Regions from separate parts of the Lysinibacillus sp. S1 genome, predicted to be linked through region 3. Evidence: riboswitches for the same ligand, from Rfam matches in the RefSeq annotation. Region 3 holds a riboswitch; each other region holds the start of a gene.

Region 1 (6,080 bases), 1.7 Mb from region 3:
CTACAACTATTAAAAAGTCAACCTGGTAAGGTACTAATTGATTTTACGAACAAGCATGACTATGTAATAGTTGAACCCGCATATTTGTTGGACAATCCAACAAAGAAAGCTGTCGGTGCACTATAAAAACAAGCCCTCCATTTTTTGGAGGGCTTGTAATATCTTATGGCAGGGTAGAGATATATTGATGCCCAAGCAAGAAATACCCGCGGAAATACCCGAAGCGAGCAGGCTCATCCCATCCTACAGGCAATGCATGGCTGCCTGTGCTTCTTGCCATGGAACCGAATATCCTTTGCCCTTAGCACAAAAGATACTAGAGGAACTATACTCAGGGTCGGCATTTCTATCGTAGCCAATCTGTGCAATCACATCCTCTGTATTATGGCACACATCATAGCCATCAAATTGGAGTGTGAGTGCACCTTTCCCATTTGTATAGGCGGCAAAGGTTGTACTGTAGCTCATTAAAGTGGCAACAGGTGCACGACCTGTTAGGATAACATCCGTTTCGGATAAAATCGGGTCATCGAACGTGCCAGCTGCTTGCTGAATATCAGTCATCATACGACCGATAAAGTCATTTGAAGCTTTCATTTTAAAGCGATAATAGGGTTCAAGTAGGACATTTTGTGCCTGCTCCAGCCCCTGACGCAGGGCACGGAAACTGGCTTCACGGAAATCTCCCCCCGATGTATGTTCATTGTGCCCGCGACCTGTTAGAAGTGTAAAATGAATATCTGTTACAGGGAAGCCTGTCAGTAGCCCATGATGGTCACGCTCAAACAGATGCTTTTCAACAAGGCGCTGATTGCCTACAGATAAATGATCGGCATGACAGGCATTGGTGAAGGTATTACCTGTTCCACGTGGATTTGGCTCCATTAATAAATGAACTTCTGCATAATGCTTGAGGGGGTCGAAATGACCATAGACCGTTACGGTCGTCGCAATGGTTTCGATGTATAAAATGTGCGGCTCACCAAAGGAGACAGCTAATGAAAAACGCGTCATTAATACCTCTGTAAGGACCTACAATTGAATGGCACCCATAATATGCACATGGATTTCCTGAAATTTTTCCTGCCAGACCACACGCAAGGACGGTTCTTCTGCTTCGAGTAAACGGAAAATCTGTAGCACTTCCTTGATATGCTGATCACCCTCATATTGAACCTTTGCCTGTAAGGTTGGGACAAGCTCATAGGGCTGTGATAGCATCGTTGTACCGATTCGATCCCCAATGTTTGCCTGGCTCAGTCCTTTGACAGCGAAAATTTCTCCTGCCTCTACCTGTTGAACGGTCTCAAAGCGWCTTCCGTTATAAAGTCGAATTTCGGTCACTTTTTCTGTTACMTCGTCAAATGAAAATTCATCTCGTACATGCAACGAGCCCTTGGTTGCCTTCATAAAGGTTAAACGCTGGTGACRATCATGACGAATCTTAAAAACCTCGCCCTCAAATGGGGCATCCTTGTCAAAATGGGAAGCCGTTAACAGCGGGAGCTGGTCAAGAAATTCCTGAATGCCCTCATCCTTTAAGGCCGAGCCAGCAAAGCAAGGGAAGGCACCTTCATTTTTAATCATTTCCTTTAATTGAGCAAGACACTGTTCATGCTCCAATGACTCATTTAGAAAGGCATCAAGCAATTTTTCGTCGCGCTCCGCCAGCCATTCCATAATATTATTTGATACATAGTCTGCTCGCAGTGGCTCATCGATGAGCAATACATGCTGAGAGCAATCTTTGCGAAGCTGGCTGATGACGGCCTCCATATTGGCACCCTCACGATCCATTTTGTTGATAAAGAAGAAGGTAGGGACATGGTATTGACGTAAAAGTTGCCACACTGTTTCTGTATGGCCCTGTATCCCTTCGACAGCGCTAATGATAATAATGGCATAATCCATCACACGAATGGCACGCTCCATCTCAGGGGAGAAATCGACATGCCCTGGCGTATCAATCAATGTGTATGTATCATCGCCAATATTCATGCGCCCTTGCTCGGCAAATATCGTAATGCCCCGTCTGCGCTCTAGCTCATGATGATCAAGAAAGGTATCCTGATGATCAACACGCCCCCGTGCTTGAATACTATTTGTATGAAAAAGCACTTGCTCAGAGAAGGTCGTTTTTCCTGCATCCACGTGCGCAAGTACACCGATCGTTTTGTACATAAGAAATCCTCGTTTCTATAGAATGCTATCTTTTTATTGTAACAGAATACTAGCTTCTATATTTCTTGTAAAATAGTTCGTCTTTATGTCGAAATAGTGCTAATATAATGATGATTATACTTTTAGTGTCATACTACTGATTGCGCGATAAATTTTCTTCTGCTAGTCTATCAATAGTATTGACCATTATAGAACGTATTGGTGCAAATGGCATTTGTCATTTGCTTAAAAGGGAAATCGGTGCAATTCCGATGCTGTCCCGCAACTGTAAATGGGGAGTCTATACAGCATGCCACTGTAGTGAAACTATGGGAAGGCGTATAGATGATGAACCTAAGCCAGGATACCTGCCAGTATGTATTTTTTGACTAAGAACCACGAGGATGGGGATAGTGATGAAGGTAATGATACCGTTATTTCACTATGCTACTCTCTTGGCGACAAGAGGGTTTTTTTATGCCCTTCCAACTACCTTAGTAGTAAAGAAGTCTCTGATTTCTTTCTATATTTTAACAGCAAAGGAGAAAAGGACATGAAGAAATGGAAAAGTATATGGTTGATGATGATCATTGCCTTGGTCGCTGTTTTAGGGGCTTGTAACGCAAAGGACAAAACGGAATCAGCTGCACAAGGTGAAAAGGTTGAGCCATCTGAGGCGGCAGCAGCAGTAACCATTGAAAATAATGACACAACTCAAACATATACGGAAGCACCAACAAAAGCGATTAGCTTAAATCAACATGTGACAGAAATCATGCTAGCACTTGGTTTAGAGGATTCTATGGTAGGGACAGCTTACTTAGATGATAAAATCTATGAGCCACTGCAAGAGGCATACGATAAGGTCCCTGTTCTTTCCGATCAATACCCAACGAAGGAGCAAGTCATCGATGCCGAGGCAGATTTCCTATATGCAGGCTGGAAAAGTGGCTTTGGCGAAAAGGGTGTAGGCACACCAGAAGAGCTTGAAGAATTAGGCATCCATACGTATTTACATACGGCTTCCAACATGACAAAGCCAACAATAGAGGATATTTTCACTGATATTCGCAATATCGCGAAGATTTTCCGTATTGAGGATCGTGGCGAAGCTTTAATTGAGCAAATGACGAAAGATGTAGAGGCAGTACAAGCTAAATTACCAAAAGATAGCGAAAAATTACGTGTTCTTGTGTTTGATAGCGGTGAAAAGGATGTATTTACAGCTGGTCAAAACTTTATGAATGAGCTTGTGACAATCGCGGGTGGACAAAATATTTTTGGTGATGTGGAATCAGGCTGGACAACTGTGTCGAAGGAAGATGCAGTAGACCGCAACCCAGAGGTAGTTGTCGTGATTGATTACGGTGAAACAACGGCAGACCAAAAGATCCAATTCTTAAAAAATGATCCAGCCTTAAAGGAGATGGAAGCCGTCAAAAATGAGCGCTTTGTCATCCTGCCACTTTCAGCAGCGTCTGAAGGGGTTCGTGCGGCAGAGGCCATTGAAATTTTAGCAAAGGGCTTCTATCCTGAAAACTTTTAATCCATTCGAGCTAGCGTTTTTGCTAGCTCCTTTTTTATAAGGAGCGATAAAAATGAACGCATTTCAAAAAAATGTACCAGATCAAACATTTGAAACACTGAACCGTCATGGTGAGTTTACCCGTCTAGCCGTTAGCCCTGGCATTATTAATAAGCATTATACTCCTGCACAATTCCAAAAAATAGCCGAAATTGCTGGCGAAAAGGGGGCGATAAAATATTCTGCTTCCTATAGTATACTCGTATCCATACCAACGTGCGATGCCACAGAAGCGGTGCAAGCCTTACAGGAAGCAGGTCTTTATGTTGCTCCCTCTGGTTCAATCATAGCCATGAAGGCCTGCGATTTTTGTGATGGGGAGAAAATGGAGGCTACTCCGATAACCGAACAGCTCTATCATGCCATAGAGGGGATGAAGGTACCTGCAAGAGTGCGTGTCAATATTAATGGCTGTGCATCAGCTTGCTACAATGCAGTCTATGATGATATTGGACTCGTTTACCAACAAGAAAGCTTTGATGTCTATTTAGGGGCAGTACCAATGGGAGCAAAGGCACAGGCTGGCACATTATTCGCTAAGAGGGTAGACGTCACACAAATTGAAGATTTTTTACTGCACCTGATAAACCTTTATAAGGAGCATGCTCGCCCAAATGAGCCCTTTTATAAATTTTATCGCAGAACAAAGTCAGCAGAATATTGGGAACTAGTAAAAAATTCAATTAAATAGAGGAATATTACTTAGGGTGTCGAAGTATTGTAGTAAGACAGAAAATTACAATACAAAGGAGCAAGAACATGACATCGAAACAAGGGATTCAACCAGAAGATCTTTATCACTTAAAATCAGTAGCAGATCCACAGCTTTCACCAGATGGGACAGAGGTAGTTTATGTAGAGACTCGTATGGACGAGAAGAAAAATGACTATATATCGAATTTGTTTTACATAAACTTGAAGGACAAAACACCACAGCAATGGACATTTGGTGAAGATAGAACGAGTTCCCCTGTTTGGTCACCAGATGGCAGTCAAATTGCATTTTTGTCAACGAGAACAGGTAAGTCGCAAATTTATGTTCTTTCGAAAGCAGGTGGAGAGGCAAAACAGGTGACACATTGTAAAAATGGAGCGACCTCCCCTGTCTGGTCACCATGTGGCAAGAAAATTGCTTTTTCAGTCGTGCTAGGGAAAGATGAAACCATCCTAGATAAAGCGGAGGATGAGAAGAAAAAGGATAAAGAACTAAAGCCACTAGAAATCGAGAAAATGAAACACAAATCGGATGCTGGTGGATTTATTGATATGGAGCAGTTTACCCATATTGCCATTGTCAATGTGGCATCAGGAGAGCTAGAACAAGTGACAGAAGGCAAAGAGTACTGCCATCTGGGTACTTGGTCGCCAGATGGCAAATACCTTACGTACTTAGCAGATAAAGCGGAGGATTTAGATTTCTCATTTAATGTGGATATCTATTTATTGGAGTTAGAATCTAAGCAGAGTCACAAGCTAACAGAAGGTTCGGGTGCATATTACCAAACAGCTTGGTCTCCGAATAGTCGCTATCTTTCTTTTGTAGGTGGAGAACGTGAATTTGAAAATGCCACACAAGCAAAGCTTTGGATTTATGACATGGAGCAAAAACTACTAAACTGTGTAACAAGTGATTTTGATGCGCCTGTTGGTGATTATGTCATCGGTGATTTCCTGCAAGGTGTAGCGTCACCACGTGTGCAATGGATGAATGATAATCATAGCTTCTACTTCCAAGTCACAGATCACGGCAATGCGGCGATTTATTACGGAAATGTAGATGGCGAAATTTACCCAGCTATCCATGATGATCAATATGTCTATGGCTTCTCACTTGATGCGCAAAACGATCAGGCTATTGCGGCTATTAGCACAACGACCCATCCAGGCGATCTGTTTTATGTGAACCTAAAAACAGGTGACAAAGAACAGTTGACGTCCATTAATGAAGATTTTTTAAAAACCAAAACATTAGCTGTTCCAGAGAGTATCGAATTTGAAGGTGCAGAAGGCTGGAAGGTCAATGGCTGGATTATGAGGCCAGTTGGCTATGAAGCAGGGAAGAAATATCCTCTCATTCTTGAAATCCATGGTGGTCCGCATGCAATGTATGGTAATACCTACTTTAATGAATTCCAAATCCTTGCTGCACAAGGCTTTGCAGTGCTTTATACGAATCCGCGTGGTAGTCATGGCTATGGCCAAAAATTTGTGGATGCAGTACGTGGCGATTATGGTGGTAATGATTATGCGGACTTAATGGCAGCGGTAGACTACGCTCTGGAGCACTATGATTTTATTGATCAAGATCGTCTAGGTGTAACTGGTGGAAGCTACG
Region 2 (5,683 bases), 1.8 Mb from region 3:
CCTATATAGGGGAGGAACGCGAATGGAAAAAAGCACTAGAAGCATTTTGGCGCAATGAACTTTCTGAGGAGGACTTTGAGGAAAAATTAAAGAAAATCCGTTTATCAAGAATAAACAAGCAGCTGCAACTTGGAATCGATATGGTGACAGTTGGCGACTTTACGTTTTACGATAGAATGTTAGATACAGCTTTGATGTTTGGTTTAGTTCCAAAGCGCTTTAACTGGCAAGGTGGTAAAGTCGATTTTCATACCTACTTCAGTGTAGCAAGAGGAGACAAAACAGCCGTAGCTAGTGAAATGACAAAATGGTTTAATACAAATTATCACTACATTGTTCCAGAGTATGAGGGACAAGCCTTACAACTAACAGAAAATAAAGTGTTAGCCGACTTTTTAGAGGCGAAGGAAACTTTCGGTATCATTGCGAAGCCGACACTAATTGGTCCCTATACATTTTATAAGTTAACGAAAGGCTACAACAAATTAACACAGGTTGAGTACTTATTAGCTTTATTACCACTCTATACGCAGGTATTAAAAGAATTAGTGGATGCAGGTGCCACTTGGATTCAGCTAGAAGAGCCATCCCTCGTCTTAACACTTGATCCAGCAGAGATAAAGCTGGTGAAAGAAATGTATGACCAGTTAGCCACTGCCGTTCCTGAGGCTAAAATAATGCTACAGACTTATTTCGAAGCTTTAAGTGCCTATGAAGCATTAAGTACATTGCCTGTTCAAGGATTCGGTTTGGACTTTGTTCATGGCTATAAAGGAAATATGGCGTCACTTCGTCAATTTGGTTTCCCGCAGGATAAAGTATTAGGAATAGGGGTAGTGAATGGCCGTGATATTTGGCGTTCAAACCTGGCGGAAGTCAATGCGACGATTCAAGCCATTGAACAGCTAAGTCATGCTGCTGAACTATGGATTCAACCATCAAGTAACCTACAGCACGTTCCAATCACAACCTCTCTTGAAAATGAACTTGACCCTGTTTTAAAGCAGTCTCTGGCCTTCGCAGATGAGAAAATCATAGAAATCACGGGGCTGACTAAATATAGACGAGATAAAGATGGTTCCTTACAACATAATTTTTCAGAAAGTATGAAGGCGATTGAGGCTCTAAAAAAACATCCAATCCGCCAAAATAAGTTAATTCATCAAGCCGTTCAAACTGTGACAAAGCAAGATTTTGAACGACACAGTAATTTTACGAAGCGACAAACGATCCAACAACAAGCCTTAGGATTACCGCTGTTTCCAACAACTACAATCGGTAGCTTCCCGCAATCAGATGAAGTGAAAAGAAATCGTAATGCGTGGCGAAAGAAACAATTATCGAATGAAGCCTATGAAACATTTTTAGAAGACGAAACAAAGCGCTGGATCTCCATACAAGAGGAATTAGATATCGATGTACTTGTTCATGGTGAATTTGAGCGTACAGATATGGTTGAATATTTCGGTGAAAAGCTGACTGGCTTTGCCTTTACAAAGAAAGCGTGGGTTGTTTCATATGGATCACGCTGTGTGAAGCCTCCGATCATTTATGGAGATGTTGCATGGGCTTCACCAATTACCGTAAAAGAATCCGCCTATGCCCAAAGCCTAACGAAGCGATTTGTAAAAGGCATGCTGACAGGGCCAGTAACAATATTAAATTGGTCCTTTGTGCGAGATGATTTGTCCCGTAAAGATGTCGCTTATCAAATTGCATTAGCACTCCGTAAAGAGGTGGAAGCACTAGAAAACGCAGGTATATCAATTATTCAAGTGGACGAGCCAGCGTTAAGAGAAGGTTTACCGCTTAGAAAGGAGGAATGGGGGGCTTACTTAGAGTGGGCTGTCAATTCCTTTAAGCTTGCGACATCTAGTGTCAAAGATGAAACACAAATCCATACACATATGTGTTACTGTGAGTTTAATGATTTCATCGAACCAATTAGCGCACTAGATGCAGATGTGATTTCCATAGAAACATCACGAAGTCATGGGGAACTTATTACCTCACTACAAGTACAGCCCTATAAAAAAGGAATTGGCTTAGGCGTCTATGATATTCATAGCCCTCGTGTACCAAGCGAGGATGAAATGCTCGCTATTATGAAAGATAGTCTACAGGTGCTGGACCGTTATCAATTCTGGGTGAATCCAGATTGTGGCTTAAAAACGAGAAAAGAAGATGAAACCGTTGCAGCTTTAGCGAATATGGTTGCTGCTACTAAAACGTTGCGTCAAGCTGTACAACAATCTACATCAAGCTAACGAAATGATTTTTAATCTACTACATCTACTCTCCAATAACGAAGACTAGGGTAAATCCCTAGTCTTTTTATCTTACGTCGATATATATATTATCTTCAGAAAGTAAAATTGACGTGAACATGCGAGCATGTTATGTTTATTACTAATTTCATAGCAATCATTACAAGTTTGAGTGAAATCGTCTTTCATTCAATTAAAAGGAAAATGGGTGAAAATCCCATGCTGTCCCGCAGCTGTAAATGAGGAGTTTTGTTTCAAATACCACTGAGTGAGTACTTGGGAAGGTGAAACAAAATGATGATTCATGAGCCAGAATGCCTGCTTGTAAGAAGATTCATTGATGATCTACGAAAGATAGGGAGATGGATGGAGACTTGCTCATCGTGGGTTTTTCTGTCCTTATTCTTTTTTAGAATAAGGTTTTTTTATGCCTTCTCTTCTTCAACAAGTAGATGTATTTGTACTACGAATAGAGATAGGAGACAGAAAATGAGATTGACAAAGTATTTACTTCCTTTCCTGCTTGTCCTGACGTTCAGTTTACTTGCTGGCTGTACAGGCACGGATGAAGAAAAGGAAAAGACCTCAGCAAACCAAACAGATGAAAAAATAATAACGATTGGCTGGCCATTAGATGTCGGTCCATTGAATCCTCATACATATTTACCGAATCAAATGACTGCCCAAGCAATGGTTTATGAATCCTTGGTGGAATACAATGATGATGGTACTGTTACGCCTAAGCTCGCCGAAAGCTGGGACATCTCTGAGGATAAAACTTCGTATACTTTCCATCTAAGAAAAGACGTGAAATATTCAGACGGCACTGCATTTAATGCAGATAATGTCATTCGTAACTTTGACGCCGTTTTAGCGAATCGAGACATGCATTCTTGGATGGGCATGGTTAACCACATGAAAGAGGTTGTAAAAGTAGATGATTTTACAATTCGTCTGCAATTGGATGAGCCTTATTATCCAGTCTTAAACGAACTTGCCTTCGTCAGACCTTTCCGTTTTTTAGGGGATAACGGATTCCCAAAGGATGATATGACGCAAGATTCTATCAAAGCACCGATTGGAACAGGCCCTTGGGTATTAACTGAATACAAAAAGGACGAATATGCATTATTTAGTCGCAATGAAAACTATTGGGGAGAAAAACCACTAGTTGAACAAATAAAAGTAAAAATTATTCCTGACTCAGAATCTATTTCATTAGCATTTGAAAACGAAGAATTAGATTTAATTTATGGGCGTGGCATTATTAGTTTAGATAACTATACGTATTTAAAAGACAGTGGCAAATACAAAACTGCTACCTCTGAGCCTTTATCTACGAAAGCACTGCTATTCAATACACAATCTGGTCCATTATCTGAGCTAAAGGTACGTCAAGCCATTCAATATGCTATTAATAAGGAACAAATGGTCGACAGTATTACACATGGTACGGAAAAAGTAGCGAACACATTGTTCTGGGATGCGATTCCTTATGCCAATATAGATTTAGCACCTATTGTATACAATCCAGAAAAAGCCCAACAATTGCTAGATGAGGCAGGGTGGTTATTACCTAAGGGTGAAAAAATTCGTTCAAAAAACGGACAGCTGTTGTCTTTAGATTTGATTTACATTGCATCTGATGCAATTCAAAAACCAATGGCAGAATTAATGCAAGGTGAACTCGCAAAAATTGGCGTTCAGTTGAATTTAGAAGGGGCAGATGTAATGGTCGGTCTTCAAAAATTGATGGATGACCAGGTGGATATTAATTTCTGGCGTACCAATGGACCACCTACAGATCCACATAGCTTTGCAAATGAATCAGCTACACCAAATGCTAGTGGTGTGTACGAGGCGAAATTAGGCCTAGCAAACGCCAAAGAAATCGATACGAAAATTCACCAATTATTAGTAGGAACAGATGAACAGGAACGCGTGCAGCTTTACACGAATATTTTAACGATGTTTCATGACCAGGCACTCTTTTACCCTATTTCTTACGAAACAAATAATGTGATTTATCAACCATCTCTAAAGGATTTTGCACCACGTGCATCTGAATATGATATACCTTATGCACAAATGGCTAAAGAAAAATAAAAGTGGAGGAGAGAGTGTGTCTAGCAGAGACAGCTCTCTCTTTATCATAGGATTGAGTAGGAAGTGACAGCATGTATGAATCAACATGGATCTTTTGTTTAAAAAGAATTTTAACATTGCCCTTTGTCTTATTAGGCGTTTCCATCCTAACCTTTGTATTTATTCGTTTTGTTCCTGTAGAGCCTGCTGAAGTCATACTACGTTTGGCAAGGGTTGCGCCAACAGAGGAAGCCATTCAGGCATTACGTGAGGAACTGGGAACGGACAAGTCGTTTTTTCTTCAATATTTGCTATGGGGAAAGGGCATAATCCAGCTAGATTTTGGAACATCTTTTGTTAGTAAATTACCTGTGGCACATGAACTATTCGTGAAATTACCCGCAACCATTGAATTAGCTATTGCTGCGTTTATCCTCATTTTAGGGCTAAGTATTCCATTCGGAGTAATAAGCGCATTGTATAAGCACACCATCATCGATAAAATCATACGATTCTTTAGCATATTGAGTGTGTCGATTCCAGCCTTTTGGTTAGGTTTCCTATTACTCTATTTATTTAGCTTAAAATTAGGACTCTTTCCGACAAACGGGAAGGGCACACCTGCTCATTTAGTTTTACCCGCCTTCGCACTGGCGTTACCAACAATTGGATTATTCGTTCAGCTTATCCGTTCAACCATCCTAGAAGAATTACAGCAGCAATATGTTCAATATGCACGGCTAAGAGGATTAAAAAGCTCCGTGATTCTTATCCGTCATGTTTTGCGAAATGCTGCTATTCCCTTGACTTCCTTGCTAGGCATGACCCTTGGCAATCTTTTAGGTGGAGCCGTGATTGTGGAGCAGGTTTTTAGCTGGCCCGGACTCGGCAGGTACTTAATAGAATCCATTATGAACAGGGATTATCCAGTTGTACAATGCTATGTGTTAATTATTGCGGTTATCTATGTGCTTGCCAATTTATGTACAGATATATTGCATCGTTTATTGGACCCTCATCTAATGATGAAGGGTAGGAGAGATTAAAAATGAAATTTGTACGAACAAAAAGTGGCAACTTAACAGGATTAATCAGTCTATTCCTCCTTGTCATTACTGGCTTATTAGGACTGTTGGCGCCAATTTTAATGCCACACGACCCTTTTGCTGTCGATATTGCTAAGAAATTTTCAGTCCCGTCTTGGGACTATCCATTAGGTACAGATCATTTAGGAAGGTGTATCTTGTCACGCCTTCTTTTAGGTATTCGTTATTCTTTAGGTTCAGCGCTCATCATTCAGCTAGTCGCTATTGTTTTAGCTATCCTACTGG
Region 3 (5,962 bases):
TAGTTCCAATTTATTAGCACGTAATGCCCGTAAGTATCCGAAAAATGAAGCCGTTATTTGTCATGGCAGAAGAGTAACCTACCAAGATTTAGATAAGCAGGTGACATGTTTTAGTAATGCTTTACTAGAGCAGGGAGTAAAGCAGGGGGATAAGGTTTTAATTTTTATGCCAAACGTTTTAGAGTTTGTTGTCAGTTACTTTGCTATTCAGCGTATTGGAGCGATCGTTGTGCCAGTCAATGCGAAGTTTACATTGCAAGAAGTAGAGTACGTGGCGCAGCATGCCGAGGCGAAGGCAATTGTCGTACATGAGGCTATTTTTGCAGCAGTTGAACAGCTAGCCGGTATTCCGTTAAAAATTAAAACAGGTCAAGAAAAAGTGGGATGGCATCAGTATGAATCAATGCTTCAAAATGCTAGTACACAAACAATTGATTGTCAGTTACAAGAGGATGACCCTTCCACGATTTTATATACATCTGGCACGACAGGAAAACCAAAGGGTGTGTTATTTAGCTACCGTAATATTTTAACAGTGGCGCAAATGATAGCTGTTGAAATGGAGGTAAAGCCTGAGAGCCGTATTTTGCTTATGATGCCATTAACACACTCTGCACCATTACATTTATTTTTAATGGCGGGTGTATTGGTAGGCTCAACAAATGTATTAACACCAACTTTTACACCCGATTTATTCATTGATTCCATTGAAAAGGAGAAAACAACACATTTCTTTGGTGCACCTGTTGCTTATTTATTAACGGCACAACTGCCAAGGCTACATTCGGCAGATTTGTCTTCTATGAAATGGTGGGTCTATGGTGGGGCACCGTTATCTCAAAGTGAGGTTCGGTTCATTCAGCAGGCATTCCGCACAAATAATTTGACTTGTGTATATGGATTAACAGAGGCAGGTCCAAGTGGCTCATTATTATTTGGCAAGGAGCATGAAGCAAAGGCAGGAAGTATTGGTCAGCGGGCGCCACTTGGTACAGAGTTGCGTATTGTGAATGACAGTGGAGAAAATGTAAATGTAGGCGAAGTGGGGGAAATTGTCTTGTTGGGTGAGGGCAACATGCTTGGCTACTATAAGGATGAAGTAGCTACTAATGAAGCCTTTATTGATGGTTGGTTAAAAACCGGAGATCTAGCTCGCAAGGATGAAGATGGTTTTATTTGGATCGTAGATCGTAAAAAGGATGTCATTATTTCGGGAGGTGTCAACATTTATCCGAAAGAAATTGAAGATTGTTTATTGAGCTTTGAAGGTATATTCGAGGTTGCGGTAATTGGTGTACCACATCCGCAATGGGGGGAAACTGTAAAGGCGGTGTATTCTGCTAAACAAGACATCCATGAGGAAGCTTTGAAAGCTTATTTAGAGGAGCATCTTGCAAAGTTTAAAATACCACGTATTTTTGAAAAAGTAGAAGCGCTACCACGCAATGCATCAGGCAAAATATTAAAACAAAATTTAAAGGGGCAAGAGGTGAGATAGCATGAAAGTATTACAACAAGAAGCAATGCGTACTACGAACTTTTTTACTGAAGATGACACGCTTCAAAAAATAGTGGAAATGATGTTAGATAAAGAGTTTTTATCCTATGCCCAACGAGAGTTAACAGATTTTGGTGAGCTATGTGCAGGTGATATTGATGCGAGGGCAAAGCATACAGATCGACAGGGTGAGCCTCGCCTTCAAAGATATGATGCCTATGGTGAAGAGATATCAGAGGTTTGGGTTAATGATGGCWWRYWKAYAYRMYTTGAAGAGACATATAATACTGGGATTGTAGGTTATGTACACAAGCATATTCCGCAGCTAGGACACAAGGGGAATTATGTTTATAGCTTTYCACAAGGTTATTTGCTATCACATGCAGAGCCCGGTTTTTATTGTCCAGTAACATTGACAATGGCAACTGCCTATCTATTAGATCATTATGCAGATGAAGAGGTAAAGCAGCGTTTTTTACCACATGTGTGTGCAACAGGTGACACAGATTTATATGAAGGTGCGACCTTTTTAACAGAACGTCAAGGGGGCTCTGACGTAGGTGCAAATGTGGTGGAGGCGAGAAAGGATGGCACTGCTTATCGTCTATATGGTGAAAAATATTTTGCATCCAATGCGGGCATGTGTGGTGTAGCGATGGTATTAGCACGKCTAGAAGGTGCGCCAGCAGGTTCCAGAGGCTTAACATTGTTTGCAGTTCCTTGGCGCAAAGAAGATGGAACAACAAATCATCTACGTATTCGCCGACTGAAAGATAAGCTAGGCGTTCGGGCAGTTCCCTCTGGTGAGGTAGAATTTGATGGTGCACTTGCCTATGTTGTAGGGGAGCAAAATAAAGGGATTTATTATATGCTAGAAGCACTAAATCTCTCTAGAATTTGTAATGCAGTCGCTTCAATTGGTATTATGCGTCGCGGCTTCTTAGAGGCAAAACATTATGTAAGCAATCGACATGCATTTGGCAAGCCCTTAACACAGTACCCTATGATTCAGGATACTTTAGGGAAATTTGCAGCTAAGTTGCACGTGGAAGTAGCGACAGTTTTTGATCTTATCCAATTATACGATAAAGTGACAAGTGGACAGGGAACTCAGCAAGATCTTATTATGAATCGTTTATATATTGCCATTATGAAAAAGGAAACAGCAGAGCAAGCTGTTCATTATGCTAGTGAGGCAATTGAATTACACGGAGGTAATGGCTATATAGAAGACTTTGTAACGCCCCGCTTATTAAGAGACGCCCAAGTGTTAACGGTGTGGGAGGGTACGGCTAATATTTTGGCCTTAGAACTCATTCGTTTAGTAGATAAGTTTCATGCTCATGAACTGTTTGTACAGGAGATGGAGGAACGATTAGACAAATTAGCTGACAGCTCACTAGTACAAATCGTTAAAGAACAATTGGCGAATATGTCTGTGAAACTGCAAATTTTTAGCGCTTTAGACGAGGCAACGAAAACTTTTGAAGCTAAGGGTATGGCGGAAAAAATGGCTCACCTTTATGAAAGTGTCATAGCGGTTGAGTGGGCACATAAATTTGGTGGGAAATATGAAAAACTAGCGGACGTTTATTTAGAACAGACATGGTCATTAAGAGAAATGGGTGCTCAAATGAAAACAGTCCAATACTTTTCTGAAATTGTATAATGGCCGGGGAGTCGTCTTGAATGGAGGCGACTTTTTTCATTTTCATGTATAATGAAATCAACTGAATATTATKAAGGTTCTTTACTTAAGTAAAGTGAAAAGGGAAATCGGTGTAATTCCGATGCGGTCCCGCCACTGTAAGTGTGAGTTTTTTCAAATGATGCCACTGAAGATTTCGGGAAGGCTTGAAAAATCGCAAGTAGCACTAGCCAGGAGACCTGCCTTTATAACGACATGACAACCTACGAGGATAGGGTGGTGGATTTTGTATCAGTTTTTTTGGTGCGATTTTGCCCCCTCATCGATCAAAGATGAGGGGTTTTATTTTGATGTAGAATAAAGCGAAATGTCGCACGGATCAACGAAGGAGGATTCACATGAAGAAATTTTGGAAAATAGGATTATCAGCATTTTTAGCAGTAGGCTTGCTAGCTGCTTGTGGGCAGGAAGCAAAAGATAACAAGCCATCTAACGAGCAGCAAACACAGCAAGAAACAGCACAYGTGGATGAAGCAACATTCCCAATGACGATAACAGATGCCCTTGGTAAGGACATTACACTTGAAGCACCTCCTGAGAAAATTGTTTCACTTATTCCAAGTAATACTGAAATCCTTTTTGGACTAGGTTTAAATGATGAAATAGTTGGTGTTACGGACAACGACGATTATCCGCCAGAGGCAGCTGAGAAGGATAAGGTTGGCGGTATGGAATACGATATTGAAAAAATTATTGCCTTAAAACCAGATATCGTTTTTTCACACGAATCTAGCATGTCTCTTTCAGAAGAGGCTATTGCACAGCTTGAATCAGCAGGTTTGAAAGTATTTGTTGTAAAAAATGCACAAGACTTTAATGAAACATATACAACAATTGAGCAACTTGGACGTGCTACAGGGAAATTACCAGAGGCAGAAAAAATTGTCGCTAATATGAAGGCAAAAGTAGAAGAAGTTTTGTCTAAAGTCAAGGATGTTGAACCCAAAAAAGTGTTAGTTGAAGCATCAGATGAGCCAGATATTTATACAGCTGGCAATGGTACATTTATGAACGCTATGCTTGAAATGATCAATGCAGAGAATGTAGCTGTAGATGGCGATAATTGGTATAAAATTGATGCAGAACAAATTATCGCAAAAAATCCAGATGTCATCGTGGTGACATATCATTATMTACCAGATAWTTTAACGAAAATAKCAAAACGTGCGGGCTTTMATACGATTAATGCCGTAAAAAATAATGCGATTGTGCAGGTAGATGAAAGTACGACAAGTCGTCAAGGGCCACGTTTAGCTGAAGGTCTAGAAGAATTAGCAAAAGCAATCTATCCTGAGGTATTTAAGTGAAAAAAATAGCACTAGCCTATACATTAACATGTACGCTTCTTCTTATTAGCATCTGGTGTGGCGTAGCGATAGGCTCGGTTCATATTCCATTAGAAGTATTGTGGAATAAGGCGGTTGATGAAACAGCCGCCAATATCTTTTGGAAAATTCGTTTGCCTCGCGTGTTATTAGCGGGACTAGTAGGCGCATCTCTAGCTATTGCTGGAGCAGCTTTCCAAGGTTTATTAAAAAATCCATTAGCAGATCCATATACACTAGGGGTTTCATCAGGGGCTTCTGTTGGTGCTGTTTTAACGATCTTTTTTAGTATTTCTATACCTGTTGTCGGTTTGTATGCGCTGCCAATCTTCKGTATGATTGGTGCTATCATTACGATGGTAGTTGTTATGAGCTTTGCTAGACTCGTAGACCGCTCATTAAAAATGGAAACGTTGATATTAACAGGTGTTATTTTTAGTTCTTTTTTAGGTTCCCTTATTTCATTAATGATTGCCTTATCTGGTGAAGAATTACGTCAGGTAATAGMCTGGCTACTTGGTTCTGTTTCGATGCGTGGTTGGCCATATGTCCAAATGATCATTCCTTTTGTGATTGTTGGTTCAATTATGCTATGGACACAAAGACGAGAATTAAATGTTTTGTTGTATGGTGAAGAGCGAGCAAAACATTTAGGTGTTAATGTAAAGCGCAGTAAATATTTGATATTAACAGGTGGCTCCATGCTAACTGGAGCAGCTGTAGCAGTTTCTGGCACAATTGGCTTTGTAGGATTAGTAGTGCCGCATATGACAAGGATGATTTGGGGTTCTGATCATCGCCACTTATTACCATTATCTTTTTTCAATGGTGCAACATTACTCATTATTTGCGACTTAGTAGCACGAACAATCATTGTGCCAAGAGAGCTACCAATTGGTGTTATTACGGCATTTATTGGAGCACCTGTTTTCTCCTATATTTTTTATAAGCAGCGAAGAAGCAAGGGGGTACGGGCATGATTGTTGTTGAACATCTATCAGGTGGCTATGAAGATGTACCAATCGTCAGGGACATTAGTTTTACTGTTGAAAAAGGAAAAATTCTTGGCATTCTAGGGCCGAATGGTAGCGGGAAATCCACATTATTAAAAGTAATGAGTGGTATTTTACCAGCTACTGCTGGAACCGTTTCGATTGATGGACAAAATATTCTTTCTTATAATGCTCGTGCTTTGGCGAAAAAAATGGCTGTATTACCACAGCTTCATGCAAATGCTTTCTCGAACAGTGTGAGAGAGGCAGTTTCACTGGGGCGCTACCCGCATCAAACAGGCTTTTTCTCGAGTTGGTCTGCACAAGATGAGAAGGCAGTTCAACATGCAATGCTTCAAACAGGTGTAAAGCGATATGAGCATACACCGATGGAATTTTTATCTGGCGGTGAACAACAAAGAGTTTTTGTTGCACAGTC
Region 4 (6,080 bases), 1.8 Mb from region 3:
CCAGAATAAAACAGGAAAGATTCAAGCATAACGGATGAAAACATCGCTTTCCATAAGCTCTCTGGATTGCCTTCTTCAATACTATTATAAATGTCTGCTATTTTATTGGCCTTATACTGTAGAAATTCATTTTTCTTAACCCATTCAAATAGCTCGTCGATTTCTTCGTTTGTACAAAGCGTTGTGAAAATATAAGAATAGGACTTGGCATGTATCGCCTCGAATGCATCAAAAACGGTTAGGACAGCCTTTTCCTGTAAATCGTCTGTATAAGCAGCAACACGATTCATCCCGATATTTGTTTGTACAGTATCCAGTAAGGTTAATCCTGCAAATACTTTTTTATATGTGTCCTGATGCTCAAAGCTTTTCCATTGTTTAATATCTTTACTGACCGCAATTTCTTCTGGAAACCAAATTTGCTTCCATTGCTGGTCCCAAAATATTTGGGCAAGCTCACTTGTTGCCTTATTCCAATTGACTGCCTCATAAATTATATTTGACATGCTACACACTCCTCTAAGCTTTGTAATCGTTGACGAACATAGTAAACAGACTTAATGCCCTTTATCCACGCATAAATGTATACTTTAGCCAATTGTTCGGTTGTCCAATTGTCCTTTACATAAAGCGTCATGGAAATACCTTGGTCAACGTGCTTTTGAGAAGCTGCATATAAATCAATTAAATCATAAGGATTCACATCATACGCCTCCACATATAAATGACTATTGTCATTTGTTAAATGAGGCATTGGATAAATGGTTCTACTATCGGCGTAATCACGAACCTCTACGCGCTCTGTACATGGTGCGATTGAAGCCGTACAGCTACGAATATATGAAATACTACCAGTTGGGGCAATAGCCAAACGATAGGAATGGAATAGACCGTACTGCATTACATCCTGCTTTAACGTTTCCCACATCTTGTTTGTGATGATTGGAATATTGCCAAGCGCCTTCAACACAGCAGGCGATAGTTCTTCTTCAGTTTTATTGATATATTGGTCAAAATAGCTACCTGATGCATAATCACTGTCCTCAAATCGGTAGAAGGTTGCAGCTTTTTCTTTCGCCATTTCCATCGAAGATTTCAGAGAATAATAGTTCATCGCTTCCATAAAGTGATCCATGAAATCAATGGAATCTTTTGAGCCGTACAGGATGCCTTCTGTCACGAGATGCCCATGGAGGTTCATACAGCCAAGCCCTACTGAATGCATTAATTGATTGGCTTTTGCAACAGACGGTACATTCTTAATGTGCGTCATTTGCGATACATTCGTTAATAGGTGCATGGCTGTATCGACTAATGCGCCGAAATCATTGACTTTACTTGCTGCATGGATATCGATGGAACCTAAGTTACACGATACATCTAATCCATAGTCATTTGGTTGATCCTGGTCCGTAATGATACTTGTCTCTTGTACTTGTAAGATTTCTGTACATAAATTGGACATTTTGACACGTCCAATATTTTTTAAAGGATGTACCTTATTGACATTATCATCAAAGATTTCAAACGGATAGCCTGATTCAAATTGTGCTTTTTTCACCTCTGTGTAAAGCTTACGTGCATTTAAACGTTTAATTTTACGAATTTTAGGGTTATCAAGTAGCTCGTAGTACATGTCTGAAATGGAAATTTCAGACATACGTTTGCCATATTCTTTAAAAATATCATATGGGCTAAACAAAACGATATCCTTATCACGTTTCATCAGTTCGAAGAAAATACTAGGTATAATAATCCCTGTTGAAAGGGTAGCGAGGCGAATTTTATCATCAGCATTTGGTTTTTTTGATGAAATGAAATTTTCTATGTCTGCATGGAAAATATTTAGATAGACAACACCTGAGCCATTTCGTTGCCCTAACTGATTAGAATAACTGAAAGAATTTTCTAACAGTTTCGCTACTGGGATGACACCACTTGCACGATTTAATATCTCTTTAATTGGATCACCTAATGGACGTAAATCTGTTAAGTTGACCCCAACTCCACCACCAAGGCGTGATAGCTCTAAACAATAGCCAATATTTTCAGCAATACTATTCATGGAGTCATCCATTGATAATTTAAAGCAGCTTACTAATTCACCACGTGCTTTCTTGCCACTATTCAATGCAGTTGGTGTGGCAGGTTGATAGGCTTCCATCATCGCTTCGACAGAACGTTCTGCTAAAGCTGTGTTGCCTTGAGCTAAATACAAAGCAATAATAACAATACGATCCTCATATTTTTCTAAAATCTCTTCGCCGTCACGACTTTTCATAGCATAGCTATCATAAAACTTGCTGGCGCTCATAAAGGATGGGAAACGGAAATTATAATCATAGGCTTTTTTATACAACTTCTTAATAAATTCCATTTCGTACATGTCGATAAATGCTTTCTCATAGTAGCCCTCATCAACTAAATAGCGGATTTTTTCCTCAATATCTATAAAATAACGCAAACGTACGTTGACATACTCTAAAAAGTAGCGGCGCGTAGCTTCACGATCTTTTTCTAACTCAAGTAATCCAGTTGTACTATAACGATTCAGTACGTCATTATTAAGCTTTAAATAGGTTTTCATCTCATTACCCTCGTTTCATAAAACGTTTGTATTGCTTCATAATCTGTTTGATTGCCTCGTAAATCTAATTTCCTTACTAAGGGTACATGATAGGTAGTAGCAATTTTCTCACCAGCAGCGCCAAATACATGATGGCCAAAGTTACTATTGCCACTGGCAACTACTCCTTTACAAAAATCTCTGTTTTTTTCTAAAAAGCGTTGCACCTTCGCTGGAATGTCACCTAAACCATCTGTGTAGGTAATTAAAAGATACGGCTTATTCAGTCGCAATTCTTCAGAGAGCTCGATAGCTTCTGCCTTTAATTTGGATACAACATTTCGGACATTGCCTGTACGACTTGCATAAACGATCATAGGGTAATCAACTCAATTTGAGAAACAATTTCCTGAACATCTCCTATAAAGGTTTCATTCATTTCTAAAACAGGCACACTTAAAAAACCTGCATCTATAATGGTTTGCTTAGCTTGTTCATCGTGATCAATGTTAACAATTTCTGCTTCAAGTCCTGCACGTTGTAATTCAGATTTTACCCACAGGCATTTTGGACAAATTGTTTTCGTATAAAGTTTCATAGAAATCCCTCTTTTCATAAAATAAAAAGGCTATCTCTTTAAGAGAGATAGCTAAAATGGAAACGTTAACATACTAAAAATACCGACGTTCCCATCTCTTAATCCCCGAAGAAATGATTAATTTGTTTTATAAAGGCAGGTCTCCTGGCTTTGCTTCATTCTCTGATTTCCTTCCCATGCGCATGCACAGTGGATGCTATCATCGTCAGCTTAACAGTTGCGGGGACAGCGTCGGAATTGTACCGAACTTCCCTTTTAAACTACATATAGTAGTACCTTAGTAAAACGAACACAATATATTGTTGTTGTTCAATAGTTTTAAGTTTACCATCCTTCAAATGAAAAGTAAATCTAGATTCTAAACTTCTTTATTTTTGGATTATTCAGTATTTTTAATTATGTAGTTCCAAATAGATTACCACTAATCACTTATACCCAAATCAAAAATCTATTTTTAACGATGTACGTGATTTTCTATTAAAATGGATCTAGAATTCTAATTTGAGTTTAAAGAAATCTTCTATTTTATGTACCATTGAAAAATAGTTGTCTCTATCGTAAGTCCTGAAATAATGATCATCTCTTACCCATTTCAAATGATGCTCATTACATTAATAAAGAGCATGCTTTTATCATAACATGCTCTTACCATTCTATCATTGGGATTATAGTCTAACCTTAACCTCAGTCCCGTCCTGAGCTTTGACATCGACTAGCACAAGTCCTTTATAATTTTGTAGTTCCTTGATAATCGGCTTTAACATTTCTTTGTCGATGAGGGGAAAGGTAAAGTCTATTTTCTTTTTATCGAAGTATGCCTTTGTCCACTTATTGGCTTGTTGCTGAATCCATTTAGAAGTTAAAATGGAGAGGACAATGGTTAGCACAGTATAGGGAACAGGGACGGTAAAGCGAACGTCTTTTGCTTTCACTTTTACATGCATCATTCGTCGCCTCTACTCAATGAAGACTGCAACGGAATCTCCGTTTGCTGATTTTATATCTACAATTTGTCCATCTAGTTCATTTTCAATTGCTTCAAGAAGAAGATTGATGTCGATATCTTTTACGTATTTTTCAGATTGCGGAATACTTGCAGCGATGCTGTGTCCTGCCATCAATACGGCTTTGACAAGTTTAATTGGTAAATTTACCGTGACATTATCATTTTCGGTGGATACAACACGGACCTTTAACGTTTTATCTAAATACTTTGTTTTTTCCACAAATTTATTCTCTGATTCTTCTTTCTGTTGTAGCACTTGAATCAGCTCTGATCCTTTATCCGCATCAATTTTGCCCTCTTGAATCATCGTTAACACTTTTGTAATTTCCTCTTTCATGGTCGTTCCTCCCTATTCGTCTTTTAAGAGCTTTATGGCTTCATCTGTTGTGATTTCGCCATTTTCAAGCATGCTTACAATTTTTTTCTCATCTACTTCATTTTTCTTCTTTTGAGCATAGCCAAGGGATGAAATAATATCATTTAGCTTGCCTCGAACTGTTGGATACGAAACCCCCAGTTCCTTTTCAACCTCTTTAATATTTCCTCGGCAGGTTAAAAATACTTCCACAAAATGAAGCTGATCCTGTGATAAGGATGCTAGCTTCGACAATTCAAACTCATTTTCAATGGTCGTGTGACAATGAGAACACTGTAACTTCGTAATTTTTAATGTTTTACTGCAGACAGGACAATTTGTGATTACTTGATAAGCCATAGTGAACTCCTTCCTTTAAGTTAAGCTGATTATATAATAAAGAAATTAAAGATGTAAATAATAAAATTAATAATTTTAATTAAAAAATAAATAAAATTAATATCTTGATTAATTTTATTTATTTTTGTTTCTATATTGCTTTAAAAATTAAGAAAACGCCATTTTTAATTTCTCAAAATGGCGTTTCTGTTTAATTGGGTCTATCCTTCTTTTTTCTTTCCCGCGGGTGTGATGGCAAAATTGCATTGTATAACGCTTGTGAAGCGGGGTGCTGATATGTCCCATCCTTGCCTATCTCCTCCACTAGCTGACCATGCTGCATCACAAGGATGCGATCTGACATAAAACGTGTGGCCTGTAAATCATGTGAAATGAATAGATAAGCAAGCTGTAGCTCTTTTTGAAGTCTTTGCAGTAGCTCTATAATCGTCTTTTGCAAAATCATATCAAGACTACTAATGGCCTCATCTAAAACAATCAGTTTCGGCTTTAATGCAAGAGCTCTAGCAATGTTGACTCGTTGCTGCTGTCCCCCACTTAGCTGTGAGGAATAGTTTTGAGCCATTGCCCACTCTAACTCTACACAGTCTAGTAATTCCCTTACTTTCTGTTGTCGCTCTGCTTTGCTAAAATGCTCGAAATTCAAAAACGGTTCTTCGAGTATTTCGAAAATCGTCTGTTTTGGATTAAATGAATGATAACTATTTTGAAAAACAGCCTGTAAATTTCTTCGTATCATTTTTTTCTCTTTGCTGGGTGCTTCGTATAAATTGACACCTTGAAAGATCAGCTCTCCGTTTGTTGGTCGTTCAATCCCTAAAATAATGCGCCCTAATGTGCTTTTTCCAGAACCACTTTGACCGACGATGCCAAGACATTCTCCTTCCTGAAGTGAAAATGTCACATTCTCTAATACAGGGGCTTCCTGTCCTCGTTTGAATAGAAATGGTCTTTGCGCATAGTATTTCTCAATATTTTTTACTTCTAGTAGCGTCATTTTATCACCTCATAGCATTCTCGCTTGTAAAAGTTTCTTGGTATAGGGATGCTGAGGCGCATCAAAAAAATCAAAAACATTTGCTTGCTCAACGATTTCTCCTTGATACATCACAGCCACATCGTCCGCAAGCTCAGCAATGACACCTAAATCATGCGTGACAAGGAGTATGGTAGCATCTGTTTCTGAGCGAATTTG

Evidence for each region. A riboswitch is a leader RNA that binds a small molecule or an ion and turns the genes downstream of it on or off. The one in region 3 is predicted to bind cobalamin.
Region 1: another riboswitch for cobalamin. It lies ahead of ACHZEU_RS02670 (ABC transporter substrate-binding protein); the one in region 3 lies ahead of ACHZEU_RS10965 (ABC transporter substrate-binding protein).
Region 2: another riboswitch for cobalamin. It lies ahead of nikA (nickel ABC transporter substrate-binding protein); the one in region 3 lies ahead of ACHZEU_RS10965 (ABC transporter substrate-binding protein).
Region 4: another riboswitch for cobalamin. It lies ahead of ACHZEU_RS01820 (glutaredoxin); the one in region 3 lies ahead of ACHZEU_RS10965 (ABC transporter substrate-binding protein).

What each region holds. Positions count from the first base shown of each region.
Region 1 is NZ_CP173154.1:519,720-525,799, reverse strand. It holds gene ACHZEU_RS02680 (hypothetical protein) at 1-126, shown strand, start outside; partial or broken gene ACHZEU_RS02675 (GTP-binding protein) at 244-2,181, opposite strand; cobalamin riboswitch at 2,364-2,551, shown strand; gene ACHZEU_RS02670 (ABC transporter substrate-binding protein) at 2,714-3,706, shown strand; gene ACHZEU_RS02665 (precorrin-3B methylase) at 3,759-4,436, shown strand; gene ACHZEU_RS02660 (S9 family peptidase) at 4,505-6,080, shown strand, end outside.
Region 2 is NZ_CP173154.1:351,438-357,120, reverse strand. It holds gene metE (5-methyltetrahydropteroyltriglutamate--homocysteine S-methyltransferase) at 1-2,267, shown strand, start outside; cobalamin riboswitch at 2,415-2,608, shown strand; gene nikA (nickel ABC transporter substrate-binding protein) at 2,757-4,373, shown strand; gene nikB (nickel ABC transporter permease) at 4,445-5,398, shown strand; gene ACHZEU_RS01850 (ABC transporter permease subunit) at 5,401-5,683, shown strand, end outside.
Region 3 is NZ_CP173154.1:2,170,936-2,176,897, reverse strand. It holds gene ACHZEU_RS10975 (class I adenylate-forming enzyme family protein) at 1-1,498, shown strand, start outside; gene ACHZEU_RS10980 (MerR family transcriptional regulator) at 1-3, shown strand, start outside; partial or broken gene ACHZEU_RS10970 (acyl-CoA dehydrogenase family protein) at 1,500-3,167, shown strand; cobalamin riboswitch at 3,225-3,408, shown strand; gene ACHZEU_RS10965 (ABC transporter substrate-binding protein) at 3,545-4,513, shown strand; gene ACHZEU_RS10960 (FecCD family ABC transporter permease) at 4,510-5,511, shown strand; gene ACHZEU_RS10955 (adenosylcobinamide amidohydrolase) at 5,508-5,962, shown strand, end outside.
Region 4 is NZ_CP173154.1:344,236-350,315, forward strand. It holds gene nrdF (class 1b ribonucleoside-diphosphate reductase subunit beta) at 1-506, opposite strand, end outside; gene nrdE (class 1b ribonucleoside-diphosphate reductase subunit alpha) at 494-2,587, opposite strand; gene nrdI (class Ib ribonucleoside-diphosphate reductase assembly flavoprotein NrdI) at 2,584-2,943, opposite strand; gene ACHZEU_RS01820 (glutaredoxin) at 2,940-3,164, opposite strand; cobalamin riboswitch at 3,281-3,459, opposite strand; gene ACHZEU_RS01825 (hypothetical protein) at 3,830-4,111, opposite strand; gene ACHZEU_RS01830 (SHOCT-like domain-containing protein) at 4,121-4,507, opposite strand; gene ACHZEU_RS01835 (DUF2089 domain-containing protein) at 4,520-4,885, opposite strand; gene ACHZEU_RS01840 (ABC transporter ATP-binding protein) at 5,076-5,882, opposite strand; gene ACHZEU_RS01845 (ABC transporter ATP-binding protein) at 5,892-6,080, opposite strand, start outside.